One region of the Clostridium perfringens genome, then DNA from elsewhere that is predicted to be linked to it. Evidence: predicted binding sites of a transcription regulator. Region 1 holds the regulator's gene; each other region holds the start of a gene.

Region 1 (11,104 bases):
GCTTTGTTATTAGCTTCAACAGCTACTTCAAACTTCTTTATAGCAGTTTTAAGAGCTGACTTAATCATCTTATTTCTTAAAGTTTTCTTTTCAGTAACTTTTATTCTTTTCTTTGCTGATTTAATATTTGCCATTCTAGTTCACCCCCTTCAACTTTTATAGCGTATCTGCAGTTTTGGGGAATCTGCGTACGAGTTCATTATTAACAAAGGTAATTATAACATCATAAATATATAAGTTCAAGTCTTTTTTCGTGTTTATCGACATAATTATCATTTTTAAGGAGATTATATATAATATATCAATTTAAATTAAAAAGAGGTGGAAAAATGTACAATGTAAGAACTGATTTAGCTGTTGAAAGTAGAGAGATTTATAAACATAGATATAATAGGGAAATTGATGGGGTAGTTTTTGAAGAAAAGACTGTGGAAGAAGATATTAAAGTTACAAATGTTGACATATTAAATGATGAAGGTGCTAAAGCTATGGGAAAACCTATAGGTAGATATGTTACCATAGATATCCCTGAGTACACTCATTATGACGGTGGCATTATGGATGAGGTTTCTCATGTGGTGGCAGCCTCCTTAGAAGAACTTATTAATTTACCAGAGGAGAGAACTGCTTTAGTAGTTGGGCTTGGAAACTGGAATGTTACACCTGATGCCATAGGACCTAAGGTTGTAGGTAAGTTAATGGTAACAAGACACTTAAAGAAAGTTATGCCGGACATAATAGATGATTCAGTAAGACCAGTTTGTGCTATAGCTCCTGGAGTTTTAGGTATAACAGGAATTGAAACTGGAGAGATAATAAAATCATTAGTGGAAAAAATAAATCCAGATTTAGTAGTTTGTATTGATGCTTTAGCTTCAAGAAAATTAGAAAGAGTGGCAAGAACTATTCAAATAAGCAATACTGGAATATCACCAGGGGCTGGAGTTGGAAATCATAGAATGCAAATAAATGAAGAAAGCTTAGGTATCCCTGTTATTGCCTTAGGAGTACCAACTGTTGTAGATGCAGCTACTATTGCAAATGATGCCATGGATTTAGTTTTAGATGAAATGATAAATCAAGCAGATGCTGGCAAAGAATTTTATAATATATTAAATAACATAGACAAGAATGAAAAGGGAATGATGATAAAGAGCCTTTTAGACCCTTATGTAGGAGATTTAATGGTTACCCCAAAAGAAATAGACGATATAATAGAATCAGTTTCAAAAATAATAGCAAATGGAATCAATATAGCCCTTCAACCTAATATGGTATTAGAGGATATAAATAAATTTTTAAACTAAGACTGAGTTTAAAATTAAAAGTTTTATTAAGATATTTTTTAGAATTATGAGTGAATTTGAAGAAGAATAAATTAAATATTTACCTAAAGAGAGTAACATAATATTTAACTTAACCTCATATAAATGAAAATATGAGGGAGGGGATAATGTGAGAGGTATTAATAAAAGAGAGATACCCATAGGAGTGATTGTTCTTTTATCTTTACTTATAATATTTATGTTTAGATTTATGAAGATTGCAGCAAGTAAAGACATGAGAGAAAATTTATCATATATACAACTTTTAAATGCAGGAATGCCTGTTGCAAAGGGAACATATTACGATGAGAATGCTTATTTAGAAAGTAATATTACATTAAAAAGTTTAGCCTTAGAAACTTTAAATATAAAGCCTCTAGATCCGATAGAGTTAGTAATGAATGAAGTGCCTTACTTTGGTGCAGTAAATAAAATAGCTTCAATTGATAAAGTTAATTATGTTTCTGCTGAAAAAGTATCTTCATTTGATTTAAATAAAGATAGTATAGATATAGTTTCTGAGGAAGAATCTAAGGAAAGTGCAGAATTAGAAGCTAGTAAAAATAGTGAAGTTTATGATCCAAGTTTAAAAAAGGAACTAGATCAGTCTAAGCCAGAGGTGCTTATTTATCATACTCATAATTCAGAGGGGTATACTGAGGAGAGAACTTCAAACAATGAAGAACATAACGTAGTTGGAGTAGGAACTTTAGTTGCAAAAGAACTTGAAGAAAACTATGGTATATCAGTTATTCATGATAAAACAAATCACTCAGCTTCATATGAGCAATCTTACAATAAATCTAGAGAGACAGTTAAAAAATATATTAATGAATATGATGATTTTAAGATGGTGATAGATATTCATAGAGATTCTGTTGGAGAGCATAACAAAAAGAATTTAACTGCTAATATAAATGGAGAAAGTTTAGCTAAGATTATGTTTGTTACAACTAAGAATAGCCAATATTTTAATGATGCTGAATCCTTGGCCTATAGATTTATTAATAAAGCCAATGAGCTTTTTCCTGATATTTTAAGAAGACAGGAAACCTTTAAGTATGATAGGGGAAAAAATGCGTTTAACCAACAATATAATAAGAATTCAATGCTTATTGAAGTTGGTGCAGAAGTAAATACTTCTAAAGAGGCTCAAGCTACAGCAAAGTATATAGCTAGATTAATAGCAGAAGAATTAAACAGAAAAAGTGAATAAAATAAAAGAATTTTGAACATCCTTATAGATAGTAATCTATGGGGGTGTTTTATTTTGAAAAAATTTATGACTATTCTAACTCTTGGCATAATAGTTTTTTCTATAATTTCTTGGGGGCTTATAGGTGTTAATATAGAAAATACAGAGGCATTTAATAATCAAAATTATGAATTAAGCGAAAAAGTTGATTATGATAGAATAAAAGAAGAAACAGGTATGGATTTAACTATATTTAGTGAAGACAATAGTCCTGTAAAAATATATGAAAATAAAGACGAGGTTTATTTAGTTTTTAAAGAACATACTTTAAACTTAAGTAAAGGCTTATTTGGTAACATACTAATTGGTACCTTTAACCTAGTAAATAAATTAATAAATGATATTAATCAATTTATAGGAAACTATATAATAATGTAAAGTAAAGTATATTGACAGTTTAATGGCACATTGTGATATAATGTAACTTGACTTATTCTACAATGTGGGGGTGAAAACTGTTCAAAAACTTTTTAAATAGTTTAGAGAGCAGGTTTAGATATGGATAAAAAGAAGTATATAAGAAACTTTTCAATCGTAGCTCATATAGATCATGGTAAATCAACATTAGCAGATAGACTTTTAGAGAAAACTGGAACATTAACTCAAAGGGAAATGGAACAGCAAGTATTAGATACTATGGAGCTTGAAAAAGAAAGAGGAATAACAATAAAGTCTCAAGCAGCAAGACTTATCTATAAGAGAGAGAACGGCGAAGAATATATATTAAATCTTATAGATACTCCAGGTCACGTAGACTTTACATATGAAGTTTCAAGAAGCTTAGCAGCTTGTGAAGGTGCTATTCTTGTAGTAGACGCTACTCAAGGGATACAGGCTCAAACTTTAGCAAACTGTTACTTAGCATTAGATAATGATTTAGAAATAGTACCTGTTATAAATAAGGTTGACTTAGCTAGTGCTAGACCAGATGAAATAAAGCAAGAAATAGAGGATGTTATTGGAATAGAAGCAGAGGATGCACCTTTAGTATCAGCTAAAACTGGATTAAACATAGAAGATGTTTTAGAAGAGATAGTTGAAAAAGTTCCAGCACCAGAGGGAGATGAAAATGCTCCACTTAAAGCTTTAATATTTGATTCATACTATGATAGTTACAAAGGAGTTGTATGTCATATAAGAGTTAAAGATGGTAAAGTTAAGCCTGGAACAAAAATTAAACTAATGTCAACAGACAAGGTTTATGAAGTAGTTGAAACAGGAGTATTTACACCAGCTTTAATGCCTTTAAAAGAAGGATTAAGTGCAGGGGAAGTTGGATACATAACAGCTTCAATAAAGAATGTTAGAGATGCCAGAGTAGGTGATACTGTAACAGAGGCAGCTAGACCAACAGAGGAGGCATTACCAGGATATAAACCAGCTATACCAATGGTTTACTCAGGTATATACCCAGTTGATGGAGCTAAGTATGAAGAATTAAAAGAGGCATTAGAAAAGCTTCAAATAAATGATGCTGCATTATCATTTGAACCGGAAACATCAGTAGCTTTAGGATTTGGATTTAGATGTGGATTCTTAGGATTATTACACATGGAAATAATTCAAGAGAGAGTTGAAAGAGAATTTAACTTAGATATAATTACAACTGCACCATCAGTTATATACAAAGTAACTAAGACAAATGGAGAATCTTTTGATTTAACAAACCCAACAAACCTTCCTCCAATGACAGAGATTGCATACATGGAAGAGCCTGTTGTTAAGGCTTCAATTATAACTCCAACTGATTACACTGGAGCTGTAATGGAATTATGCCAAGATAGAAGAGGTAAATTCATAGATATGCAATACTTAGAGGAAACAAGAGTTGTTATACATTATGAAATTCCATTAAATGAAATAGTATATGACTTCTTCGATACTCTTAAATCAAAAACAAGAGGATATGCTTCATTAGATTACGAATTAAAAGGATATGAGCAATCAAAACTTGTTAAGTTAGATATTTTATTAAATGGAGACAACGTAGATGCTTTATCTATGATAGTTCCAGAAGTTAAGGCTTATCAAAGAGGTAGAGCTATAGCTGAAAAACTTAAAGAAATAATTCCAAGACACATGTTTGAAGTTCCAATTCAAGCAGCTGTAGGTTCAAAAATTATAGCTAGAGAAACTGTTAAAGCTATGAGAAAAGACGTATTAGCTAAGTGTTATGGTGGAGATATTTCAAGAAAGAAAAAACTTCTTGAAAAACAAAAAGAAGGTAAGAAGAGAATGAGACAATTAGGAACAGTTGAAGTTCCTCAAGAAGCATTCATGTCAGTTTTAAAAGTTGACTAATTAATTTCTTTATATAGAGGCAATGATGAATAGTATTAAGTATTTATCATTGCCTTTTTTTTAATACTAAATAATAGGAATTAAATTTTTTTTGTTATTTTTATAAAGGTTTTTAAATATTTTAGAATTAGCTTATTTTTAGATACATTGAATTTAAATTTCTAAAATAAATATTTTTTATTTAGTCATTAAAAAGAAATCTCCTCAATATATTTATAGTAAATTAATAAAAGTTATGTAGAGGAGAGGTATTCTTATGTTAAATGCTAATAAAAGAGATGTTAAAATTAAGTGCAGAAAGTTTAGAAATAATAGGAAGGCAACTGGTGTTATAAATAGAAAAAATGGAGATAATATTTCTATCAGTGTTAAAATTTCTGATTTAGATAAGTTTTTAGCTAAGCATGGAGATCATAGTGATTTAGAGATAAACTTAGAGGGTGAAGTAATAAACACTTCAATTATAGAAGTTCAAAGAGATTTATTAGTTCACAATGTTATAAATATAAATTTAAGAGAGATATAAAGCTAAAAATATTTTGAGTAAACTTATTTATATTTTAGTAAACTTATTTAAATGGCAATATTAATCTTAAATTTTAAAATTTTAGTTTTATCTAAAGTTAGATATTTAATTTTGTGAAAGAATCATATAAAAGTCATGGGTTTATTCACTCATGACTTTTTTTATTGTAATATGAAAGAAAGACTCATAACTAATAATTTGTATTTAACTACAAAATTTATTTTATATTAGTTAAAAAGTTTATTTATTTTACATGGAGGTAAGTAACTATGGACAAAATTTCTTTATATATACACATTCCTTTTTGTGCACAAAAGTGTCTTTATTGTGATTTTCCTTCCTTTGCCAGGAAAGATCATTTAAGAAAGGCCTATATAGAAGCTCTAAATAAGGAAATAATAAATTTAAGAGAGAAACATAATAATCTAGAAATAAACACTATATTTATTGGAGGGGGAACACCAAGTGTTTTAGAATCTAATGAATTAGAATGTTTATTAAAAGAAATAGCTAAACTTAATATGGCAAAAGATATAGAGTACTCTATGGAGTGTAATCCAGGAAACTTAACAGAAGAAAAGCTAGAAGTTATGAAAAAGTATGGTGTAAATAGGATCAGTATGGGGCTTCAAGCTAAGCAGGATAATCTTCTTAAAGGGCTTGGAAGAATACATAACTATAAAACCTTTAAAGAAAATTTTTTATTAGCAAAAAAGGTTGGTTTTAATAACATAAATGTTGATTTAATGTTTGGTTTACCAAATCAAAGATTAAATGAATGGGAAGAGACTTTAAGAGAGATAATATCTTTAGAGCCAGCACATATATCAGCATATAGTTTAATTATAGAAGAAGGCACTGCTTTTTATAATTTATATGAAAATGATAAGTTAAAGCTACCAACAGAAGAAGAAGAGAGAAAAATGTACCATTTAGCAAAGAAAATTTTAGAGGAAAATGGATTTAATCAATATGAGATTTCTAATTATGCTAAAGAGGGAAAAGAATGTAGACATAATTTAGCATATTGGAATATGGATAACTGGATAGGAGTAGGATCAGCAGCAGCTTCTTATATTAATGGAAAAAGAATTAAAAATATAAGTAGTGTTGAGGAATATATAAATTCTATCAATGAGAAGGGAGAAGCCGTAGAAGAAATAATAAATAATTCAAAAAATGATAATATGGAAGAATTTATGTTTATGGGGCTTAGAAAAATTAATGGAATAGATGAAAATGAATTTAAAAAGAGATTTAGTATGAATATAAATGATGTTTATGGAGAAATACTAAATAAGTATATAGATGAAGGGCTTTTAATAAGGGATTCAGGAAGGATTTTTCTAAGTGAAAAAGGCATAGAAATATCAAATATAATAATGGCTGATTTTCTATTATAAAATTAAAAATAGGTTATGGTATAAATTGAAGCAAATAAAAGAAAAATAAAGATATTAAAGAATAAATAAGGTAAAATTCAAAATTTTCATTTGAAATGATAAAAAATGGAATTGACAAAAAACTTGGTAGGTAATATATTAATAGTGTACTAGTTAGCACTCGTTCAGAGTGAGTGCTAATAAAGAGGTGAGATTAGTGATAGATGATAGAAAGCTTCAAATATTAAGAGCTATAATTCAAGACTATATATCAACTGGAGAGCCTGTTGGTTCAAGAACTATCGCTAAAAAATATAATCTTGGAGTAAGTTCAGCTACCATAAGAAATGAAATGGCTGACTTAGAGGATATGGGATTTTTAGAACAGCCTCATACTTCGGCAGGAAGAATTCCATCAAGCAGAGGATATAGATTATATGTTGATAGAATGATTGAATTCGAAAGATTGTCCTCTGAAGAGGAAGGGCTTATTAGAAGTTCAATAATAGATGGTACCTTGTACGAAGTTGATAAAATAATCAAACAAACTAGTGCTCTTCTATCGGAACTTACTAAAATGACTTGTATAGTAAAAGCACCTTCAGTACATAAGAGCTTTGTAAAATCAATTCAGCTTTTAAAAGTTGATGATGTAAGTATTTTATGTGTTTTAGTAACTGATAATGGTGTAATAAGAAATACAGTCATAAAAGTAAAGAGTGTTCCTATATCTGAAGAACTTATTAAAATTAGTAAGATAATAACTGAAAGGCTTAAAAACCTTACTATTGAGCAAATAAACTTAGAGGTTATTAGCAATCTCAATAGAGCTTTAAGCGGATATGAAGATATAGTAAATGCGGTTTTACCTGCTCTTTATGAGAGTTTAAAAGGTGATGAAACTTCTGAGGTATTCTTAGAAGGAACAATTAATATATTCAATTATCCTGAATATAATAATATTCATAAGGCAAAAGAGATTTTAGAGCTTTTACATGATAAAAAAAGTATTTCAGAACTTATAAGTGATAGTGATGATATGACTGTAAAAATAGGTGATGAAATATTTGTACCAGAAGCAAAGGAATGTTCCATAATATCAGCTGGATATCATGTAGGAGATAGATCTTTAGGTACAATAGCTTTAATAGGTCCTAGAAGAATAAATTATTCTAAAGTCTTATCAATCATGACTGAAGTTATGAAAGAGTTAAATGAAACTTTAAAGAATAAGTAAGTAAAAAAAGAGAAGAGGTGTGGCTGCTTTATGGTGGATAATAAAGATTTTAACGAAGAGTTAAAGGAAAATATCCAAGAAGAATTAGATAACGAAACAAAAGCTGAAAATCCTAATATTGATGAAGAGGTAGAAGAAGTTTCAGAAGATATTAAGGCTGATGAAAAAGTTATTGATTTTGAAGAATTAAAGGCTTTAAAGGAAGAAAATACTATGTTTAAAAGTAAAACAAAGAAATTAGAAAATGAATTAGAGGCCTTAAAAGATAGATTATTAAGAATATCTGCAGAGTATGAAAATTACAGAAAAAGAACAGATAAAGAAAAAGAAAGAATATATACTGATGCATGTGAAGATGTTTTAATCAAAATGCTTCCAGTATTAGATAACTTAGAAAGAGCCTTAGCTGTAGATGGAACTGTTGAAGATCTTAAAAAAGGTGTTGAAATGACAGTAAGACAATTTGAGGATGCTTTAGAAAAACTTCAAGTTGAAGAAATATCTACAGAAAATGGTTTTGATCCAGAATTACATCAAGCAATGATGGTTGTGGAACAAGAAGGCGCAGAGCCAAATCAAGTAGCTCAAGTATTCCAAAAAGGATACAAGAGAGGGGATAAGGTTATCAGACATTCAATGGTAACTGTAACTAAATAATTTAATTAGCATTTAACAGGTTTAAATTATAGATATTGTTAGAGGAGGAATTAACAATGAGTAAAATAATCGGTATAGATTTAGGAACAACAAATTCATGCGTAGCTGTTATGGAAGGTGGAGAACCAGTAGTTATCACTAACTCAGAAGGTGCTAGAACAACTCCATCAGTAGTTTCATTCCAAGCAAATGGAGAAAGATTAGTAGGTCAAGTTGCTAAAAGACAAGCAATAACAAATCCTGACAAAACAATAATGTCAATCAAAAGACACATGGGAACTGACTATAAAGTTAATATAGATGGAAAAGATTATACACCACAAGAAATATCAGCAATGATACTTCAAAAATTAAAAGCAGATGCAGAAGCTTACTTAGGAGAAAAAGTAACAGAAGCTGTTATCACAGTTCCAGCTTACTTCAATGATGCTGAAAGACAAGCAACTAAGGATGCTGGTAGAATCGCTGGTTTAGATGTTAAAAGAATAATAAACGAACCAACAGCTGCATCATTAGCTTATGGATTAGATAAAATGGATAGTGCTCATAAAATCTTAGTATATGACCTAGGTGGTGGTACTTTCGACGTATCTATCTTAGACTTAGGAGATGGAGTATTTGAAGTTGTATCAACAAACGGAGATGCTAGATTAGGTGGAGATGACTTCGACCAAAGAATTATAGATTATATAGCAGAAGACTTTAAAGCTCAAAACGGAATTGATTTAAGACAAGATAAAATGGCTCTTCAAAGATTAAAAGAAGCTGCTGAAAAAGCTAAAATTGAGTTATCATCATCAACTCAAACATTAATTAACTTACCATTTATAACTGCTGATGCAACTGGTCCAAAACACATAGATATGACATTAACAAGAGCTAAATTCAATGAATTAACTCATGACTTAGTTGAAAGAACAATCAACATAATGAAAGAAGCCTTAAAATCAGGTAATGTTTCATTAAATGATATAGATAAAGTAATCTTAGTTGGTGGATCAACAAGAATACCAGCAGTTCAAGAAGCTGTTAAAAACTTCACTGGAAAAGAACCTTCAAAAGGAGTTAACCCAGATGAGTGCGTAGCAATGGGTGCTGCTATCCAAGCTGGTGTATTAACTGGTGATGTTAAAGACGTATTATTATTAGATGTTACTCCATTAACATTAGGAATCGAAACTTTAGGAGGAGTTGCAACTCCATTAATCGAAAGAAATACAACTATCCCTGCGAGAAAGAGCCAAATATTCTCAACTGCAGCAGATAACCAAACTTCAGTTGAAATTCACGTAGTACAAGGTGAAAGACAAATGGCAGCTGATAACAAAACTTTAGGTAGATTTACTCTATCAGGAATTGCTCCAGCTCCAAGAGGAATCCCTCAAATAGAAGTTGCTTTCGATATAGATGCTAACGGTATAGTTAAAGTTTCAGCAACTGATAAAGCTACTGGAAAAGAAGCTAACATTACAATCACAGCTTCAACTAACTTAAGCGATGCTGAAATAGATAAGGCTGTAAAAGAAGCAGAACAATTTGCTGAAGAAGATAAGAAGAGAAAAGAAGCTATAGAAGTTAAAAACAATGCTGAGCAAACTGTTTACCAAACAGAAAAAACTTTAAATGAACTTGGAGATAAAGTTTCAGCTGAAGAAAAAGCAGAAATAGAAGCTAAAATCGAAGAAGTTAAAAAAGTTAAAGATGGTGACGATATAGAAGCTATCAAGAAAGCTATGGAAGATTTAACTCAAGCATTCTACAAAGTATCAGAAAAATTATACCAACAAAATGGTGGAGCACAAGGTCAAGGATTCGATCCAAACAACATGGGTGGAGCTAATGCTGGAGCAGGTGCTACAAACAACAACGATGACAATGTTGTAGACGCTGATTTCGAAGTTCAAGATGATAAATAATAATTAAAACTATCACAAGACTTAAAGCTTTGATATAATATAAAAAGAATTAATAGAGGGAAGGCTCAATAGTCTTCCCTTTTTATAAGTAAACTTATAGGTGGTGAATAACAGTGGCTAAAAGAGATTACTATGAAGTGCTTGGGCTTCAAAAAGGTGCTTCAGATGATGAGATAAAAAGAGCTTTTAGAAAAATGGCTATGAAATATCACCCGGATAGAAATCCTGGAGATAAGGAAGCGGAAGAAAACTTTAAAGAAGTAAATGAAGCATATGATGTTTTAAAAGACCCTGATAAAAAAGCTAAATATGATCAATTTGGTCATGCTGCTTTCGATGGAAGCGGTGGCTTTGGTGGTGGCGGATTTGGTGGCTTTGATGCTGGTGGATTCGACTTCTCAGAAATGGGTGGCTTTGGAGATATTTTTGAATCATTCTTTGGTGGAGGATTTGGTGGCGGATCATCTAGAAGAAGAAATGCTCCACAAAGAGGTGCTGATTTAGA
Region 2 (11,104 bases), 1.3 Mb from region 1:
AAGTAATGTGTATAGGTGATAGCGAAAATGATTTATCAATGATAACTTGGGCTGGAACTGGTGTTGCCATGGGAAATGCTATAGATTCAGTGAAAGATGTTGCAAATTATGTAACATCAGACAATAAGCATGGGGGAGTTGCAGAGGCTATAAGAAAATTTGTACTTTAAAATTGTGGAGTCTCTTAATATATTTTATTAAATTCTGTTTAAAAGTAGGGAGAGCTTTAGTTAGATATAAAGTTATTAGTAAAAGTGTTGTTAACTTGGAAAATATAATCTTTTATTAAAGTAAAATTTGTTTTAAAAGGAGATACGGTATGAGAGATATTATATTAATAGGGGCTGGAGTAGTTGGATGCTCTATAGCTAGAGAATTATCAAAATATAACTTAGATGTCTTAGTGGTTGAAAAAAATAGTGATGTATCAGAGGGAGTATCAAAGGGAAATAGTGGTATAGTACATGCAGGTTATAATGAAAAAATAGGTACTTTAAAAGCTAAATTAAACATAGAAGGAAATAAAATGTTTGATGATTTATCAAGAGATTTACAATTTCCTTTTAAAAGAAATGGTGCATTTATCTTAGCTTTTTCAGATAAAGATATGAAGACATTAGAAAGCTTAAAGGAAAAGGGAGAAAAGCTAGGCATTGAAGGACTTGAAATATTAACTAGAGAAGAAGCTTTAAACATTGAACCTAATTTAAATAAAGAAATAGTTGGAGTTTTAAATGTAAAAACCTCTGGAATAGTTAGTCCATATGAAATGACAATAGCTTTAGCAGAAAATGCTGCAGAAAATGGAGTTGAATTTAAATTAAACTCAAAGGTAACTAGTATAGAAAAAATATCTGAAGGATATAAAGTAACTTTAAATAATAAAGAAATAGTAAATGGAAAACTTATAATAAATGCATCAGGATTAGAAGGAGCTTTCTTAAATAATCTTGTAAGCATGAGTAAGAGAGAAATAAATCCTGTAAAAGGTGAATATTGTTTGTTTGATAAAGTAGCAGGAGCTATGATTAATAAAACTTTATTCCAAGTTCCAAGTAAATTAAGTAAGGGAGTTTTAGTAACTCCAACGGCAGAAGGAAATCTTTTAGTAGGTCCTAATGCAGTAGAAGGAAAAACATTAGAAACATCTAGAGAGGGTATAGATGAAATTTTAGATAAGAGCAAAAAATCAGTTGAAGAATTACCATTAGCTAGAATTTTAAATACATTCTCAGGAATAAGACCTAAGACTAAAGGTGGAGATTTCATAATAGAAGAAGTAGAGGATGCTAAAAACTTTATTAATGTTATAGGAATAGATTCACCAGGATTAACTGCAGCTCCAGCAATAGGAGTATATGTAGTTAATATGATTAAAGACAAATTAGATTTAATTGAAAAGAAAAATTTCAAAAAAACTAGGGAGAAGATAGCTAGATTTGCAGAACTTTCTTTAGAAGAAAAAAATAGATTAATAAAGGAAAAACCTGCATATGGACATATGGTTTGTAAGTGTGAGTTTGTCACTGAAGGTGAAATAGTAGAAGCTATTCATAGACCTATACCAGCTCTTACAGTTGATGCTATTAAGAGAAGAACTAGAGCTTCAATGGGAGGATGTCAAGGGATTGGATGTACACTTCCTATAAGCAAAATACTAAGTAGAGAACTAGGAATAGACATAAGTGACATAAATAAAAATAGTGAAGGTTCACCAGTAATTGGTTTTAAGGAGGATTAAGACTATGAGAGAATATGATTTAATTATAATTGGGGGAGGAGCATCAGGCCTTCTTTCAGCTATTAATGGTAAAAAAGATGGAATAAAAAATATTCTTCTAGTAGAGAAAGATCCAGTTTTAGGTGGAGCTTTAAATTCAGCTGATTACAATATAAGCGAAAAGGGTAATTTAACAGGTATAGAATATAAGGAAAGTTTATTAAAAGAATTTAATGAGCTTAATGTTGATGTTAAATTAAATACTATGGTTTTAAAAATAGAAGATTCAAATGAAATACTTTGTACAAGTAGTGAATGTGGTGTAGAGAAAATAAAAGGTAAAAACATAATAATTGCTAATGGTGGAAAAGAAAAAAGTAGAAATGCAGTTCAAATTCCAGGGGATCGTACAGCGGGAGTTTTAACTGTAGGAATGGCTAAAAAGATTTTTGGAATTAAAAATATGATTCCGGGGAAAAATATCTTCATAGTAGGAGATACCACTCTTTATATGATTCAAGAGGATTTGAAAAAACATAATATTAAGGTTTCTGGAATCATAACAGATAAAAATAAAAATGAAGTTTTTGATTTAAGTGAAAATTTATACTCTGGATATGAAATTATTGCAATACATGGAGAAGGAAGAGTAAGTTCTGTAACTATAAAAAATGGTGATGAAAAGAAAAAAATAAAATGTGATACAGTAATTTTTGCTTATCCAATGATTTCAGATGGATTAGTTGCATTAAGAAGTGGACTTAAATTAAATCCAAATACAACTGGTCCAGCTGTAGATGAAAATTTAGAAACTTCAAGTAAAAATATATATGCTTGTGGAAATGCAATCTACATTCACAAATCAATAGAAGAAATTGAAGATGAGTGTAAAAAGCTTATTAGCACTATAAGTTAAAAATTATATTACTATTTTATGTATTTAAAAATATTAGAATAGGAATATAAATTATATATTAAATCTATTAAGAAGTAATATTTGGCAATATTACATGGATTTTTACAAAATAAAGAAATTAACTCTACTGAAAATTAATTTTTGGTAGAGTTAATTTACTATATTATGTTAAAATTAATTAACGCATTATAGGTGTTATGGAATAATATGTAATAAAGATGAAGAAAAGGTGGAGAGTATATGGTTTATTTTGCTTATGGAAGTAATCTATGTTTAGAGCAAATGAAAAAAAGATGCCCAGAAGCTATTCCTATGATAAGTGTACATCTTAATAATTATAAATTAGTTTATAATAAATATGCAGATATAATACCTTGTGAAGGTGAAAAGGTTTATGGTGCAATTTATGAAATTTCTCTAAATGATTTAAAGAATTTAGATAAATATGAAGAATATCCAGATTTATATGAGAAGATTGATCTTATTGTACAAGATATAAATGGAATTTCTTATAAAGCTTTTGCTTATGTTATGAATGAAAAAGGAGATAAAGCTCCAGAAAAAAGATATCTAGATATAATAAATAAGGGATATGAGGACTGGGGTATTATTTATTAATATTAAACAATAATAGACAAGTTAATATATTCAACTTGTATAATTAAATGAAGATAAAAAGTGATAAAGAGAGAATTTTTAAGTGGGTTTAGAGTAAAGACTTTAAATCAATTTTTTTATATAAAAAGTTTTTTAGGATATAATTAAATCTTTGTGGTATAGTAGTATAAATAATTAATTTAAAAGAATAATAAATATTATTTAGAGGTATTTAGTATGGAAAAGAATGTGAGAAGACTAGAAGAAATTTTAGAATTTAATAAGAGTTTTGTGGAAAATAAGGAATATGAGAAATATAAAGCAACTAAAAAGCCAGAGAAAAAATTAGTGATTTTATCTTGCATGGATACTAGGCTTACTGAGTTATTACCAAAAGCCATGAACATAAAAAACGGAGATGCCAAGATAATAAAAAATGCTGGGGCTACAATAATGCATCCCTTTGGAAGTATTGTTAGAAGCATACTTGTTGCTATCTATGAATTTAATGCAGAAGATGTTTTAGTTGTAGGACATCATGGGTGCGGTATGAGTAATTTAAATTCTAAAGATATGATTAAGAAAATGGAAGATAGGGGAATATCAGAGGAGACTATATTAACTATCAAACATTGTGGAATAGATGTGGAAAAATGGCTTCATGGATTTGGATGTGTAGAAGAATCTGTAAAAGAAAGTGTGACATCATTAAAAAATCATCCCTTAATGCCTAGTGATGTAAATATTCATGGCCTTATAATTGATCCACACACAGGAGAAATTAAGGTTGTAGTAAATGGATATGAATAAAATAAAAATTAAAAAACACTTACTTTAATTTATTTAAAGCAAGTGTTTTTTTGGACGGTTAATTAATACTTAATATCACTTATAGATAAATTTTTTATGGAAGTTATATTATTATATAAATTAATATAGGGGGAGATAGTATGGATATTAGTAATACCATAAATATTTATAAAATAATATGGATATTTACCATTGGATCTATTTTAGGATATTGTGTAGAAATGATTTGGTGTTATGTAAGAAATGGACACTTTGAAAGTAGAAAAGGATTAATTTATGGAACTATTAGTCCTGTATATGGCATAGGAGGAGTTGCTCTTACACTATTGCTTTATAGATTTATTGATTATAATGGAATAATAATATTTTTTATAAGTGCAATTATTGGGGGAGCCTTTGAATATTTATGCTCATGGGTTCAGGAAAAGGTATTTGGTAGTGTTTCTTGGGAGTATAGTAGTAAAGCTCTAAGTATACATGGAAGAACAAGTGTTGAATATTCTGTCTTTTGGGGAATTCTTGGAGTATTTTTCTTAAAGGATATTTATCCATTATTTGATAAGTTTATGGGGCTATTTTCTTTTCAAACAATAAAAATAATCACAGTAATATTTTTAGTACTTTTAATACCAGATATCATAATATCATCTTTAGCTGTAAGGAGAGAAGTAGCAAGGATGAGGGGAATAAAAGCTAAAAATGCATTAGATAGGTTTCTTGATAAGAAATATACAGATGAATTTTTGAAAAAAATATATCCTAATATGATATTTAAGTAATAATAAAATTTATAGGAGAATGGCATGTTTTTTATTGGTATATTTGGAATTGAAAATAAACAAAAAGAAATAAAACAATTAGAAAATATATATTGCAAAACTTGTTCAACAAGAACTATGGGAACTTTAATAAAGAGTTATGAGTATTTTCATATATTCTTTATTCCTATTTTTAGATGGAATGAAAAATATTATGTTATGTGTAAAAGATGTAACTCAATATATGAAATTTCAAAGGAAAGGGGAAAAGTCATAGAAAATGGAGAAATTAATGAAGTTAATCTAGAAGATATGACTCTTATTCAAGAGGGGCAAGTTTATGGAAAAAGAGCAGTGAAAAAAGTTTGTCCTAATTGTGGAAAAACTGTAGAGGGAGATTATAATTATTGTCCTTATTGTGGAAGTAAAATTTAAGTGCATATCAATTTGATAAGTACATATTTAAATATTTAAGACTTTTTATTTGAAAATTAAATATATATGAGTTTGGTTTAAATTTTATGGGTGTATTAAATTAACTATAAAACCTGAAGAAGTATTATTTTTATAATCTTTGTAGGGGGAATAAAGTTAATTTTATACACCTATTTTGCTATTAAAAATAATATTAAAAAGGTTAAAATTTCATTTTGGATTGAATATTGACATTAATTTCAAAAAGTGTTATATATAAAAATAGAGATTAGCACTCAAGTTATTAGAGTGCTAACAAAGAAGTTTTTTGTTTTGGGAGGGAATAATTCAAAATGGAAAAAAGAGAATTTAAAGCAGAATCAAAAAGACTATTAGACATTGTAATTAACTCTATTTATACAAACAGGGAAATATTTCTAAGAGAATTAATTTCAAATGCTAGTGATGCAATAGATAAGGTTTATTATAAGACTTTAGGAGATAGTTCATTAACTTTCAATAAAGATGATTATTATATAAAAATAAAACCAAATAAAGAAGAAAGAACTCTTACAATATCAGATAAAGGTATTGGTATGACAGAAAAGGAACTTGATGAGAATCTAGGGGTTATAGCTAAGAGTGGTTCTTTACAGTTTAAAAAAGAAAATGAAATCAAAGATGGTTTTGATATTATAGGACAATTTGGAGTTGGATTCTATTCAGGATTCTTAGTTGCAGATAAGATAACAGTAATAACAAAAGCTTTTGGAGCAGATAAAGCATATAAGTGGGAATCAGATGGAGTGGATGGATACACAATTTCAGAAGCTGAAAAAGATTCTTTTGGAACTGATATAATTTTACACCTAAAAGCAAATGATGAGGATGAAAATTATGATGAGTTCTTAGAAGAATATAAATTAAAATCATTAATTAAGAAATATTCAGATTTCATAAGATATCCAATTAAACTTGATGTTACTAAATCAAGAGTTAAAGAGGGAACAGAAAATGAGCATGAAGAATATGTAGAAGAAGAAACAGTAAATAGCATGGTTCCTTTATGGAGAAGAAATAAAAATGAACTTACTGATGATGACTACAATAATTTTTATGTTGAAAAGAGATTTGGATTTGATAAGCCTTTAAGACATATGCACATAAGTGTTGATGGTATGATAAGCTATAATTCAATTCTTTATATTCCAGAAAATATACCATATGATTATTACACTAAGGAATATGAAAAAGGATTAGAATTATATTCAAATGGTGTTTTAATAATGGAAAAATGCTCAGAGCTTTTACCAGATTACTTTGGATTTGTAAAAGGTATAGTAGATTCTCAAGATTTATCACTTAATATTTCAAGAGAAATGCTTCAACATGATAGACAATTAAGCCGTATTGCTAAAAATATAAAAACTAAAATCAAAAATGAATTAGAATCTATGATGAAAAATGATAGAGAAAGTTATGAAAAATTCTATAAATCCTTTGGTAGACAGTTAAAATACGGAGTTTATGATGATTTTGGTATGAATAAAGATGAATTAAAAGATTTATTAATGTTCTATTCATCTAAAGAAAAGAAAATGGTAAGCCTAGCTGAATATGTTGAAAGAATGGCTGAAGACCAAAAATATATTTATTATGCTGTTGGTGAATCAAATGAAAGAATAGAGAAAATGCCACAAACTGAAATGGTATTAGACAAAGGTTATGAAATTCTTTATTTCACAGAGGATGTAGATGAATTTGCAATAAAAATGCTTATGAACTACAAAGAAAAAGAATTTAAATCAGTATCTAGTGGTGATTTAGGAATAGAATCAGAAGAAGAAAACAAAAAGGAAAATGAAGAAAACAAGGGTATATTTGAAGCTATGAAGGAAGCTTTAGGAGAAAAAATAAGTGCAGTAAAAGCTTCAAGTAGACTAAAGAATTATCCAGTATGTTTATCTTCAGAAGGTGAAGTTTCAATAGAAATGGAAAAAATATTAAGTGCAATGCCTAATAATCAAGGAGTTAAAGCACAAAAAGTATTAGAAGTTAATACAAATCATGAAGTATTTAACTCATTAAAGGATGCCCTTGAAAATGATAAGGATAAATTTAACCTATATACAAAATTACTTTATAACCAAGCTTTACTTGTTGAAGGATTAAGCATTGAAGATCCTGTAGACTTCACAAATGATATATGTAAACTGATGAAATAATTTTAACTTGAGGTACATCGAAAGGTTTAATATTAACTTTTTGATGTACCTCAATTATTTTTTGATAAATACTCTATGAAATATGTACTTTTATACAATTAAATCACTTTGTAGATTGCAGAAGGATTTTATGGTATATTTTAAAGTGTGAAGGAGTGATTTTGTGAAAGTTACAATTAAAGATGTGGCTAGAGAAGCCAATGTAGCCCCTTCAACTGTTTCAAGAGTTTTATCTGATAGCCCCAAAATTAGTGAAGAAACTAAAATAAAAGTAAATAAGGCTATAAAAAAATTAAATTATAAACCCAACGCAATAGCTAGAAGTCTTGTTAACAATAAAACAAAAATATTAGGGGTAGTTTTACCTAATGAGGCAGATGATTCATTTAAAAATCCTTTTTTCGTAGAAGCAATGAGAGGTATGAGTATGTCAGCAGAGGAAAATGGATACTATATCATGTATGCTTTTAGTAAAAATGATGAGGACGAACTAAAGACTATAAAGGAATTTTCAAGTAATAATCTATTAGAAGGATTATGTTTATTATCTGTTAGAGAAGAGGACAAGACTATAAAATATTTAAAAGACATAAATTTCCCTTTTGTAGTTATTGGAAGACCAGATGAAGAGGATGTTTTATGGGTTGATAATGATAATTTTCAAGCAATGTTTAAATTAGTTGATAAATTTATAAAAGATGGACAAAGTGATATAGCTTTTATTGGGGGAAAGAAAAGTTGGAATGTTTCTAAAGATAGATTAAGTGGATTTAAAGATGCTTTTAAGGCAAATAATTTAAATTATGATAAAACTATGGTTATTGAGGGGATAGATTTTTCAGAAGAATGTGGGTATTTGGCTATGAGGGAGATAATATCAAAAAGAACTCCTAAGATAGTTGTTACAACAGATGATTTACTTGCTTTAGGAGCAAATAAATTTTTAAATGAAGAGGGAATTGAAGGAGTAAAAATAGTAGGTTTTAATAATACACCTATGACTAAATATCAAAATCCACCAATTTCATCTATAGATATTAATGCAAGAGAATTAGGGTATGAGGCAACTAAGCTGCTTATAGATTATTTAAATGGAAATTTAGTAGGTAGAAAAAAATATTGTATAGTAGATACTGAATTAATTGATAGAGGATAGAATTCCTCATGGAATTTGGGCAAACGTTTGCACAAAAATTTGAGTATAGAAGAGAAAATAAAAGATAAATAGAGAAAATAATATAAATTTTCTCTTAAATCAATTTTGTAAAGGATTTAATAATCTGATATTATAAAAATATAAAATGAGACTTAATTCAAAGGAGCCTAGCGAACTTTGAATTTTAGCCGAATTTATCTAGTGCTTAGCAATTCTTGATGACAGCTTGAATAAGCTGGAATCTTAGAATTGATAGCCAATAGGAAAAATAGAGACTTAATTCAAAGGAGCTTAGTGAGCTTTGGATTTTAGCCTTATTTTAAAATCTGTTTTTTAGGTGATTCTAAAAAACAAATTTTTTTGAATTGTGGGCAAACGTTTGCACATAGTTCAAATCTAAAATTCAATCAATATACGTAAACATAAGGAGAAAATATGAATAAAAAGTGGTGGAAAGAATTAATTGCTTACCAGATTTATCCTAAGAGCTTTATGGATTCTAATGGTGATGGTATAGGTGATATTCAAGGTATAATATCTAAATTAGATTATTTAAAAGATTTAGGTATTGATTTAATCTGGCTATGTCCAATGTATAAATCACCAAATCATGATAATGGTTATGACATTAGTGATTATAAAGATATTTTAGATGAATTTGGAACTATGGATGATTTTAATGAATTGCTTAATGAGGTTCATAATAGAGGGATGAAACTTATTATAGATTTAGTAATAAATCATACTAGTCATGAACATCCATGGTTTATAGAATCAAGATCTTCTAGGGATAATCCTAAAAGAGATTGGTATATTTGGAGAGAAGGTAAAGGGGATGAGGAACCAAATAACTGGGAAAGTATATTTAAAGGTTCAGCTTGGGAATTCTGTGAGAATAGTGAAGAGTATTACCTGCATTTATTTGCTAAAGAGCAACCAGATTTAAACTGGGAGAATAAAGAGGTAAGAAATGAACTATATAAAATGATAAACTGGTGGCTTGATAAAGGAATTGATGGATTTAGAGTTGATGCTATAAGTCACATAAAAAAAGAAGAGGGTCTTAAGGATATGGATAATCCAGAGGGACTTAAATATGTTTCATCCTTTGAAAAACATATGAATGTAGAGGGAATAAATTCTCATCTTAAGGAACTAAAAGAAGAAACTTTTTCAAAGTATGATATAGTTACCGTTGGAGAAGCAAATGGAGTTAGTGCCAATGAAGCTGATCACTGGGTAGCTGAAGATGAGGGGACATTTAATATGATATTCCAATTTGAGCATCTTAATCTTTGGAATTATGAAGAGGGACAAGGATTTGATGTGAAGGCATACAAAGATGTTTTAACAAATTGGCAAAATTCTTTAGAAGGTAAAGGATGGAATGCACTTTTCATTGAAAATCATGATATACCTAGAGTTGTTTCAACTTGGGGAAATGACAAGGAATATTTAACTGAATGTGCAAAAGCTTTTGGAGCAATTTATTTCTTACAAAAGGGAACCCCTTTCATATACCAAGGGCAAGAACTTGGTATGACAAATGTTAAATATCATAGCATATCTGAGTATGATGATGTTAAAACCATAAATACTTACAATGAAAGAATTGAAAGTGGTGTTTCAGAGGAAATAGCATTAAAAGAAGCTTGGGTAACTTCAAGAGATAATTCAAGAACACCTATGCAATGGAACGCAAATAAGAATGCAGGATTTACTTGTGGAAAACCTTGGATAGGAGTTAATGAAAATTATAAAACAATAAATGTAGAAGTTGAAGAAAGGGATGAAAATTCAGTTTTAAACTTCTATAAAAAGCTTATAAAACTTAAAAAGTCTAATGAAGCTTTAATCTATGGTGTATATGATTTAATCCTTAAAGAGGATGAAAATATCTTTGCTTACACAAGAACTTTAAATAATGAGAAGTTCTTGATAATGGCTAATTTAACTGGAGAAAATGCCAAGTACATGTATGAGAAAGAAAAACTTAATTCTAAGGATTTAATTCTTAACAATTATGAGGTTTGTGAACATAAAAACTTAACAGAGTTTACATTAAAACCTTATGAATGCAGAGTATATAAGCTTTCTTAAAGAGATTATTATATTTTTATTTATAATAATTCTAAAAATTTAAATTAAAACTTTAGAAATGAATGTAATCTAAGTTTTTTTTAGAGGTTTTTATATTAAATAAAAATAAATATAAAAAGATTAAAATAAACTTAAGGTTGATTTTTAGTTTTGTATTTTAGCTAGATCTATATAAAGAAAAAATTTAATATTTGGAGTTTATATAACCAATAACCTTGGAATGAATGTTATAAGAATAATAAATGGAGGGATTTGAGAATGAAGAAATTTAAATTAGGGTCTTTTGATTTCTGGCAAAAGTTTGGTAAGGCATTATTAGTAGTTGTTGCTGTAATGCCTGCTGCCGGACTTATGATTTCAATAGGTAAAGTAATGGGAATTTACATTGATGTAGATTTCATAAAAACT
Region 3 (11,104 bases), 300 kb from region 1:
TGTTTATTATTCTTATAACTATCTTTTCTCCTGTTATCATTGGAAGAATAGATACTCTTAAATCAATTTGTTTATCTCCAAATCTAGTAAGAATTCTTCCATCTTGAGGAAGTCTTTTCTCTGATATGTCTAAGTTTGCTAAAATTTTAATACGAGTAACTAAGGGAGCTAGGGTATCTACTGGCAAAGTAGATATTGTATGTAATTTACCATCTATTCTATATCTAATTCTTAATATATTTTCATAGCTTTCAATATGTATATCACTAGCTCTTTCCTCTACTGCATTTTTCATTACATATTCAATCATTTTTATAATTGGAGCATTATCTAAGTTATCAACTTCTTCAATATTATCTAAAATAAGATTATTTCCTTCATCAACTTCCTTAGTTAATTCTTCCGCTGCTGATAAAACCTTTTGGTTTGAATAATATATATCTATAGCTCTTTGAATAGATTGTTTTACTGCTATATAAGGACGCACATTTAAACCTGTAGAAATCTCAACATCATCTATTGCAACTATATCTAAGGGATCTGCCATTGCAACTTTTATGGTATTATCATCTATTTCATATGGAACTATTAAATGCTTTCTACAAACATTTTCTGAAATCATCTTTATAGCTCTTCTATCTATTCTTATAATTTCAAGATTTACTCTTTCAATATTTAATTGTTTTTCTAAAACTTCTATTATATCCTCTTCAGTAACAAAGTTTTGTTCAACTAAAATTTCTCCAAGCCTCTTTCCAACCTGCTTCTGAATAATCAATGCTTCTTTAAGCTTATCCTCTGTAAGCTTTCCTGATTCAATTAGTATATCTCCTAAACGCTTTTTCTGATAACTAATCAAAGAAAATGCCTCCTTTTCAAGTTAAAAATTTAACTATAAAACTTAATCTAAACTAGTATATTAAATTTTTTACACCCCAAAATATATTGGTATTATTATGTTTCCAAAAAATATTAAAATAATAGTAGATATTCCTATAGCTGGTCCAAAGGCTATATAATCACCTTTTTTCTTTTGTTTAAACAAAATAGCTAATACTGCTATTATTCCCCCAATAATAAATGATAAAAATATATTTATTATTGCTAATTTCCACCCTAAAAAAATTCCTGCTATGGCATGTATCTCTATATCTCCACTCCCCATAGCTCCAGTTAATTTACTAATTAAAAATATTACTAAAGCTGATATTACTAATCCCATAAAATAATTTAATAAGTTTTCTCCAAAATAAAACTTTTCTATTAGGGCAAAAATAATCCCAAGTATTACAGCTGGGTAAGTAGTAACCGCATAAACATCTTGGGTATCGTAATCTATAAATGAAATTACTATGAGAAATGTAATTAAGACTATGTACTTAACTGTCAAAAAAGATATACCATAATATTTATATACACAAAAATATAAAAAACCTGTAAGCAATTCTATTAGTGGATATCTTATAGATATTTTACTCTTACAATATCTACACTTTCCACCTAAAAACAAATAACTAAAAACAGGTACTAAATCTATAGGCTTTAATTGTTTTTTGCATGTACCACAATGTGAAGGCGGAAATGCTATAGATTCCCCTGCAGGAATTCTAAAAATACACACATTTAAAAAACTTCCAATTATTAATCCAAATAAAAAAAATATTATAGACACATTTCCTCCAAAATCATTCAAAAATGAATTATTTATTAATATTTCATAATTATTATAAACATCTTGAAATTTTTTGTAAACATTTTTGATTAAGCTTTTTTTACTCATTATACGAATAATTTAATTTTTTCATTTATTTAATGTTTTGTTAAATATTATTTAATAAATAATTAAATATCATCTTTTTAAATCCTAAAAAATAAGGGCATGTAGTAAAATAAGTTTTATTATTATATTTTATACAGCCCCTATGAAATTACTTTAATTAAAATATATTTATACTATAGACACCGTAACTTTTCTTCCATTTTCTATATCTACATTATAAGATTCTCCACTTTGAGGCTTATCTAAATCTTCAAGTAAATCTTGTAACTTACTTTTACCCATATCATCACTTATTCCTGAAATTTGTACATTTCCATTACTTGAAGTTATTTTTATATTTGTAACACTACTTGAAATAGCATCTTCTGCCAATAACATTTCCACAGATCTTTCAATAGCAGCACAATTTTGTTTATCTACTTTTGCCTTAGCACTATCCTTAACAGATGAAAAATTTGGAGCTATAACCGTTAAAATTATAGCCATAATAGCTAAAACAACAGTTAATTCTATTAATGTGAATCCCCCTTTCTTATTTCTTTTCCCTTCATTTCCTTTTCCACATATTGCACTTGCTTTCAGTAATAACATTTATGGTCCTCCTTTTATATTTTTTAAAGTTAAATATTTTTTAACTTTAGATTTATATTAGGATTATGGACATTTTTACCATTTATATACACAAAAAAAGAGATTCTTTTAAAGAATCTCTTTTAATATATCATTTGTATATTTAATCTCTTATGTTATTTCAAGTCTTAAGTTATTTTAAATCTTTAGTTTTTTTAAATCTTTTGTTTATTCTAACTTATTTAAGTACTCTATAAATTCTTTCGTATCTCTCTAATGTCTTTTGTTTTAATAGCAAAAACTATTTTTAAACTTAACTCATATGTAACTTTAATATCTTTCGTTCTATGAATTCATTTGTTAGTCATTATTTTATCTTTAGTATTTATAATTCTTTTGTTTTTCAAAAATCATTTGTAACTTATGTATTTATAATAACACAGTTTTTCCCAGTTGTCTACAAAATAATACAATATTTCTTATTTTTTTTAATATATATTTTTTATACCAATTAAAAACTTAAAATTAATACTTTTAATTACAATTAATTTCTAAATAACCTGTTTTCATAAACTTTTCAATCACTTTTTCGACATTTAAACCATTTTAATCATATTATGTAATTATTTTCAATAAGAATTACATAAAAAAAGGATGACTTAACTGTCATCCTTTTTATTCTTTTATTAATACATTCCGTCCATTCCCATACCTGCACCTTGAGGCATTTCTTTTTCTGGAATATCTGCTACAGCAGCCTCTGTTGTTAAGAATGTTGATGCTACTGATGCTGCATTTTGAAGAGCTGATCTTGTAACCTTAGTTGGATCAACTATTCCAGCTTTAATCATATCTTTATATTCTCCTCTTAAAGCATCAAATCCTACACCTGCATCACTATTTTTAACTTTCTCTATTATAACTGAACCTTCTAGTCCTGCGTTATGAGCTATTTGTCTCATAGGTTCTTCTAAAGATCTTACAATTATATTTATACCAACTTGTTCATCTTGAATATCAGAAGTTAATTTTGCCACTTCATTTATTACATTTACGTAAGCTGTTCCACCACCTGGAACTATTCCTTCTTCAACAGCTGCCTTTGTAGCTGCTAAAGCATCCTCTATTCTTAACTTACTTTCCTTAAGCTCTGTTTCAGTGGCAGCTCCAACCTTAACTACTGCAACCCCACCTGCTAATTTAGCTAATCTTTCTTGTAATTTTTCTTTATCAAATTCAGAAGTAGTAGCTTCTAATTGTAATTTTATTTGGTTAATTCTATTTTTAATCTCTTCTGAGTTTCCTCTTCCATTAACTATTGTAGTACTTTCTTTAGTTACCTTAACACTTTCAGCTTCTCCAAGCATATCTAATGTAGCTTCTTTTAAATCTCCGCCTACTTCATCAGATATAACAACGCCTCCTGTTAAAGTGGCTATATCTTGTAACATTTCTTTTCTTCTATCACCAAATCCAGGTGCTTTAACTCCAACACAAGTAAATGTTCCTCTTAATTTATTAACAACTAATGTTGTCATAGCTTCGCCTTCTATATCATCAGCTATTATTAAAAGTTTTTTACCTGCTTGAACTATTTGCTCAAGTAATGGTAATAAATCTTGTATATTGCTTATTTTCTTATCTGTTATTAATACTAATGGATTATCTAAAACAGCTTCCATTTTTTCAGTATCAGTAACCATATAAGCTGATACATATCCTCTATCAAATTGCATACCTTCAACAACATCTAACTCAGTTCCCATTGATTTAGATTCTTCTACAGTTATAACGCCTTCATTTCCTACCTTTTCCATAGCATCTGCAATTAGCTTACCAATTTTTTCATCAGCCGCTGAAATTGCAGCAACTCTAGCTATGTCTTCTTTTCCATTTACAGGCTTAGAAATTTTTTGTATTTCCTCTACAGCTTTTTCAACTGCAGTTTTAATTCCATTTCTTATTAATATAGGATTTGCCCCTGCTGTTACATTTTTTAATCCTTCTCTTATAATTGCTTGTGCTAATAAGGTAGCTGTAGTAGTTCCATCTCCTGCCACATCATTAGTCTTTGTAGCTACTTCTTTTACAAGTTGAGCTCCCATATTTTCATAAGCATCTTCAAGTTCAATTTCTCTTGCTATTGTAACCCCATCATTTGTTATTAATGGTGATCCAAATTTTTTATCTAAAATAACATTTCTTCCTTTTGGTCCTAATGTAACCTTAACAGTGTTAGCTAATTTATCTACACCCGCTTGCATAGATCTTCTTGCTTCTTCACCGAATAATAATGTTTTAGCCATATTAATTTACCTCCCAAATATATTATGAATATCTAAATCACTTATATTTTAAAACTATTCAACTATTGCTAGTATATCGTCTTGTCTTAAAATAGTATATTCTTCCCCCTCGAACTTAACTTCTGTTCCTGCATATTTAGAATATAATACTTTATCTCCTATTTTAACTTCCATCTCTGTTCTTTTTCCATCAACTATTGCTCCTGGTCCCACAGCAACAACCTCTGCTTCTTGTGGTCTTTCCTTAGCAGTTCCAGTAACTATTATACCGCTTTTAGTAGTTTCTTCTGCTTCTAATCTTTTAATAACAACCCTGTCTCCAAGTGGTTTAATACTCATTAAAAAACCCTCCTTAAAAATGCTAATTAATTTTTGTTTAGCACTCATTAATATAGAGTGCTAATTCTTACTATTATCATATAATTTACCAGTTGTAAATTCAATAACTAAATTTATTTATTTAGAATATATTATTATTATTTTCCATGTTTAAGGTAATTTATCTTAAGTTTTCTGCTATTCTTTTGAAATTTCTTCAATTTACTTTTTTCATATATATACATCTATTTATTACTTATTTCCATATTATTATCTCTTAATACATTACATACTATAAATTAATACTAAAATTTTTCTTAAAATATGTATTTTTGTTTAATATTTAATAAAAAAGTCTAGAATAAATAAAAATAATTATTTTAAGGAGACATAATGATTAAGATTTTAAAAGATATATTATTTTCATTTTACCTTCTAATAAGTTCAGTAGTATTTTCTGTTATTTTAACATTAAATATTTCTCCTGTGCTCTATTCCCTATTTATTAAACTTAATATAATCCCTAAGTATAAAAACCTTAGCAGTGAAGAAATTTTAAATGACTATAATAATATAATTCATTATTTAAATTCTCCCCAAGAAGAAGTTCTTAAATTTAAAAACTTTAAAATAAGTCCTATAGGAGAATTTCACTTTCTAGAAGTTAAAGAAATTTTTTCTTCAATATATTTAATAGGATTAGCTTGCTTAATTTTAGGAATAATTTTATTTATAATATCAAAAAAATTCAAACTAAAAATATCATTTAAAGCTTTTAATATTTTCTTCTATGAAGTTTTATTTATATTTCTTAGTTTAATCTTAAGTTTTTACTTAAACTTTTCAAAAGTCTTTACCCTATTTCATAAAATATTTTTCAATAATGATTACTGGATATTTGATCCTAAAAAAGATCCAATAATAAATGTTTTGCCTGAATCTTATTTTTTATTTTTAGCAATTTTCATTTTATCTCTAGTAATGATACTTTCAATAATATCTAAAATATTTTATACTCTAAAAAACATAAACATTTAAAATAAAAATAATATTTAAAATAAAATAAAATTTAGCATAAATTCTCTTAAATTTTCAAACTATTAAAGTAACGGCTTTTTTAATTTTAAATACATATATTATAATATTTATAAGTATTTTAATTATTTAAGGTGTGATGAATATGAATAAAGAAACTCATATATGTGCTCTTTGTGAAAGAAAAGTTCCTAAAATCACAGAACATCATCTCATTCCTCGTGAAAAAGGTGGAAGATTTGATGAAACAACCTGGCTTTGTGTTCCTTGTCATAAACAAGTACATGCTTTATATAGTAACTATGAATTGGCTGTTAGGCTTAATTCTCTCCCAAGACTTAAAGATGATGAAAAAATTAAGCGTTACTTAAAATTCATAAAAAAACAACCTGGCGATGCTAATGTTACTATAAAAAAATCAAAAGCTATTCGTAAAAAAGGCCGTTATTAACAAAATGTACTATATCAAAATAAAACTTACAAACAATATAAAGAGAATATCTAAATAAGCTTTAGAACTTTAATCCTTAGCTTAATCTAGTAATCCTCTAAATATGTTTGTAAGTTTTTTTATTAGATCTTTATTCCATTTTCTCTAGCATAATAGAATAGATATTGTTGAGCAAATCCAGAATACTCTCCAAATCTCTCTCTTGCAAAAATTCTTATTTTATTTAATGAAGCATCATCAGCTCCATAAAAATGCATCATTGCTCTCTTAACCCAAACATCTACTGGGAATGCAGAACTTTTTTTCATAGAAAATAGCATTATACAGTCTGCTACCTTTGCTCCTACTCCCATAAATTCTTGAAGTCCTTTATGACATCCATCAGCATCCATATTAGTTATCTTTTCTAAATCATATTTTTCTAATATTTCAACTATATCTTCTTCTGGTGCATCTAGTATTCCCTTTTTAGCTAACTCACAGTTATATATATTTTTAGTTGTATCCCATATATACTTACTTCTAAATGAAGCTCCTGTCTCTCTTATATCATCTATTGAAGCCTTAGATAGACTTTCTGGAGTTGGGAATGAATAATAAGTATTTCCCTTATACTCTATTGGTTCTCCCCATCTTTCACTGATTTTCTTTATTGTCTTTGAAATTACAGGAATACTATTTCTTGCTGATATTATAAATGAAATAACAAGTTCAAAGGGATCTTGATTTAATATTCTTATTCCATATCCAAATTCAACAGCACTCTTTAATGTTTCATCCCAAGATAAAGCTTCTTTTACTTTTGAATAATCTCTTTCTAAATCGAAATAATCAACCCAAATATTTTCAAAATCCTCTTTGTTAGTATTGTATATTATTACATCATGGCCTTCTTGAGCTAACTCTATAACCTTTCCAAAGGCAACTCCTATGTATGAACCACTTTCTGTTCTTTCCCATCTAAAACATTGACCACATTCAAAAACTTGTTTTATATTAAAATTTTTTGCATCTTTTAATATTACTTTGTTCTCTCCATATTCTACACTTTTAAAATCCATTCTTTTCACCTATCTTTCTCTTCTTACGATTTCATCTAAAACCTCAGCTGCAGTCTCTATCATAACTATGCATCTTCTGTCATCATCTTTTTTGTACTTAGCTTTTAAGTCAGTACAATTATAGTATCCCAATTTATCATAAAACTTTTCCATAAATTCCTGTGTTAATGCTCTAGTTTGTGGACTCTGATGACCTCTATCCTCTGTAAACATAAGGCCTAAAACACCTGCTGCCCCAGTTGCTGCTCCACATACATTTCCTATTGCTAATCCTCCACCAAAAGAAGACATTACTTTTAAAGTTTCCTTTGATAAATTTAAATTATATTCTTCATTTGCAGCGTACATTATGCACTCTGCACAATTTAAATCATGTTTCTTATCCCACTTTTCTCTTGCTTTTTCAACTAACATATTATCCTCCTAAATAAAGTTTTATTACTATAAACTTCTATCTTTTAGCTATTATAAATAAAAACTTTATTTTTAAAAATACATATAAATAAGATTAAACTTAAAACATTAATATTTTAAATAATAACCTTATACTAATAATATTATACTAATAAAAGTTATTAATAAATAGTCTTTTCATATAATATAAAAAGAAAAACATGGATAGGTGTTCTTTCGAATCACCCTCCATGTTATTAAGCTAAGCCTTTATTGTTTTTTTCTTATCAACTTTAAAAGTATCCCAAAGTATGCTTATTGCAATTAGGACCATAAGTCCTGATATTACTATTGGCTTTGATAAAAATACTGTAACATATCCTAAGAAAGGCATATGAAATAAAACTTTTCCTATTAAGTCTTCTCCTCTAACTATTTCAGTATCATTAGCATTATTATTATCACCCTTTGTTATAAATCCCTCTTCATTTTTTTCAACAACTCTATGGGTAACTACTTTCCCCTCATATTTAAATGTTATTATATCTCCAACTTTAACATCATCAGCATCAATACTCTTAACAATAGCTAAATCTCCAGTATTAATCTCTGGTTCCATACTTCCACTTAATATTGAATATGTTCTAAATCCAACAGCTTTAAATATTGAATCTGACTTACTCATAAAATTATTTACTAATATTATAACTAACATAGAAATAACTATGTAATATATAGTATTAACAATCTTTTTACTATTCATAAATTCACCCTTGCTAAATATAAAATATAATTCTCCTATTATATGTATATTCAAAGATTATGTAAAGTATTCCTATATAAAAATAAAAACTGTACTAAAAGCAAATAAAATTACTCTTAATACAGTTTTAATTAAACTAAATTATAAATTATGAAGATTACTATAAACACCACCAAGCTTAATAAGCTCTTCATGTGTTCCCCTCTCTTCTATGCCTTTATCCGTTAATACAACTATCTCATCAGAATTTTTAACAGTTGAAAGTCTATGAGCAACTACAAGGGTTGTTCTATCTTTACTTAATTCTTCTAAAGCTTTTTGTATTTCATATTCTGTAACATTATCTAAGGCTGATGTAGCTTCATCTAATATTAATATTGCTGGGTTCTTTAAGAATACTCTAGCTATTGAAATTCTTTGCTTTTGTCCTCCAGAAAGCTTAACCCCTCTTTCACCTATAAATGTATCATATCCATCTTCTAAGCCCATAATAAAATCATGTAGACATGCATTCTTAGCTGCCTCTATAACTTCCTCATCTGTAGCATTAGGATTTCCATACATTATATTTTCTTTTATAGTTCCTGTAAATAAAAATACATCTTGTTGAACTATACCAATATTTTCTCTTAAAGATTTTAAAGTAACAGTACTTATATCCACATCATCAATAAAGATTTGACCACTTTCATAGTCATAGAATCTAGGTATAAGATTACATATTGTTGTCTTTCCTCCACCTGATGGACCAACTAAAGCAACCATTTTGCCTGCTTCAATATCTAAATTGAAATTTTCTAAAATACTCTCTTTATTATCATATCTAAAAGTAACATCTTTTATTGTAATCTTTCCTTTTACATCCTTAAGATCCTTTGCATTAGGAATTTCTTTTTCATTTTCCTCATTCATTATCTCTTCATATCTTTCAAAACCAGACATTCCATTTTGGAACATTTCATTGAAATTTATAAGTTTTCTAATAGGCTGTAAGAACATCTTTATATATAGTAAGTATGCTGCAAAATCCCCTACATTTATTTTTCCTAAGTAAGTAAAATATCCAGCTGCTATTAAAACTATAAGTTCAAGCATATCTACAAGGAAAAACATCCCTGAAAAATATTCAGCCATTGCCTTATAAGCATGTTCTCTAGCTTTCTTAAATATACCATTACTCTTATCAAACTTTTCCATTTCATAAGCCTTATTACCGAAAGATTTAGTTACTCTAACTCCTGAAATACTATTTTCTATAGTAGCATTTACTTCACCAGTTTTAACTCTTGTCTCTTTAAATGCTTTTTTCATTTTATTTCTCTTATGAATAGTATAAAAAAGTAAAAAAGGTATTATAGCAAAAGTAATAATTGTTAAAGGTACATTTATTGTACATAAAATTATAAAGGATCCTACTAACATAACTAATGATATAAATAAATCCTCTGGACCATGGTGAGCTAATTCTGATATATCTAGAAGGTCATTTATAATTCTAGACATAATAACTCCAGTTTTATTATTGTCAAAATACTTATTAGGCATATCCTGTAGTTTATCAAATAAGTCTCTTCTCATATCAGCTTGCATTCTAACTCCAACTACATGTCCCCAATATTGCATAAAATAGTTCAATCCTGCCTTAATTAAGAATATTAGAGTAAGTACAATTGCGAAAACAAACAATAATTTTATCTGTTTATTTGGAATAACATCATTAATTATATTTCTTGTAATCATAGGATAAAATAAGTCACAAGCTGAAACTAAAAATGCCGCTAATAAATCTAAAATAAATAATTTTTTATATGGTTTATAATAACGTATAAATCTTTTTAACATACTACCTCCTTTTAATGATAAAAATTATTAATTAACACCAATTTTCATTCTTTTAATTATAATGAACTTTCTAAATTAAATCAACCTGATAAAATTATTTAAATAAAAAGCTTTTTATAAAAGAAAAAAGAGATTGATAAAATATCAATCTCTTACTTTACTTCAATCTCTTCCTATAATATATACTTTAAAATATTTAATAATATCAGATTTATACTATAGAAAATTTATACCTTATAAACTTTTTAAACTTTCAATATTATGCGTTGTAGTTGTAGAATCCTCTACCAGTTTTTCTACCTAACCATCCTGCTCTAACATATTTTCTTAAAAGACTGTGAGCTCTGTATTTACTGTCTCCAGTTTCTTTAAATAATACGTCCATTATAGCTAAGCAAACATCTAATCCTATTAAATCTCCTAAAGCTAAAGGTCCCATTGGATGATTAGCTCCTAATTTCATTGAAGTATCTATATCTTCAACGGAAGCTATTCCTTCTGCATATATTCCAATAGCTTCGTTTATCATAGGGATAAGTATTCTATTAACTACAAATCCTGGTGCTTCAGCAACTTCTACTGGAG

The links. The regulator HrcA, encoded in region 1, represses chaperone genes, less so after heat shock. The targets are predictions, from matches to a motif close to TGTTAGCACTCNNNNNNNNNGAGTGCTAACA.
Positions count from the first base shown of each region.
Region 2: the regulator HrcA is predicted to act here: its motif matches at 5,503-5,533, upstream of htpG (molecular chaperone HtpG).
Region 3: the regulator HrcA is predicted to act here: its motif matches at 5,031-5,061, upstream of groES (co-chaperone GroES).

Region 1 is NZ_CP065681.1:1,032,569-1,043,672, forward strand. Features, by position in the region: gene rpsT (30S ribosomal protein S20) at 1-134, opposite strand, end outside; gene gpr (GPR endopeptidase) at 330-1,307, shown strand; gene I6G60_RS05135 (stage II sporulation protein P) at 1,456-2,541, shown strand; gene I6G60_RS05140 (hypothetical protein) at 2,596-2,958, shown strand; gene lepA (translation elongation factor 4) at 3,079-4,881, shown strand; gene I6G60_RS05150 (hypothetical protein) at 5,138-5,407, shown strand; gene hemW (radical SAM family heme chaperone HemW) at 5,677-6,810, shown strand; gene hrcA (heat-inducible transcriptional repressor HrcA) at 7,007-8,026, shown strand; gene grpE (nucleotide exchange factor GrpE) at 8,057-8,683, shown strand; gene dnaK (molecular chaperone DnaK) at 8,740-10,599, shown strand; gene dnaJ (molecular chaperone DnaJ) at 10,713-11,104, shown strand, end outside.
Region 2 is NZ_CP065681.1:3,079,627-3,090,730, reverse strand. Features, by position in the region: gene I6G60_RS14325 (Cof-type HAD-IIB family hydrolase) at 1-170, shown strand, start outside; gene I6G60_RS14320 (NAD(P)/FAD-dependent oxidoreductase) at 320-1,741, shown strand; gene I6G60_RS14315 (NAD(P)/FAD-dependent oxidoreductase) at 1,746-2,636, shown strand; gene I6G60_RS14310 (gamma-glutamylcyclotransferase family protein) at 2,877-3,254, shown strand; gene I6G60_RS14305 (beta-class carbonic anhydrase) at 3,471-4,043, shown strand; gene I6G60_RS14300 (putative ABC transporter permease) at 4,184-4,822, shown strand; gene I6G60_RS14295 (zinc ribbon domain-containing protein) at 4,847-5,236, shown strand; gene htpG (molecular chaperone HtpG) at 5,569-7,440, shown strand; gene I6G60_RS14285 (LacI family DNA-binding transcriptional regulator) at 7,604-8,596, shown strand; gene I6G60_RS14280 (glycoside hydrolase family 13 protein) at 9,032-10,696, shown strand; gene I6G60_RS14275 (PTS transporter subunit IIBC) at 10,955-11,104, shown strand, end outside.
Region 3 is NZ_CP065681.1:731,692-742,795, reverse strand. Features, by position in the region: gene I6G60_RS03770 (GspE/PulE family protein) at 1-859, opposite strand, end outside; gene I6G60_RS03765 (prepilin peptidase) at 929-1,672, opposite strand; gene I6G60_RS03760 (type II secretion system protein) at 1,949-2,371, opposite strand; gene groL (chaperonin GroEL) at 3,037-4,656, opposite strand; gene groES (co-chaperone GroES) at 4,711-4,995, opposite strand; gene I6G60_RS03745 (TIGR01906 family membrane protein) at 5,368-6,012, shown strand; gene I6G60_RS03740 (HNH endonuclease) at 6,155-6,460, shown strand; gene I6G60_RS03735 (DNA-3-methyladenine glycosylase family protein) at 6,583-7,521, opposite strand; gene I6G60_RS03730 (C-GCAxxG-C-C family protein) at 7,531-7,935, opposite strand; gene I6G60_RS03725 (signal peptidase I) at 8,177-8,677, opposite strand; gene I6G60_RS03720 (ABC transporter ATP-binding protein) at 8,819-10,519, opposite strand; gene I6G60_RS03715 (3-hydroxybutyryl-CoA dehydrogenase) at 10,779-11,104, opposite strand, start outside.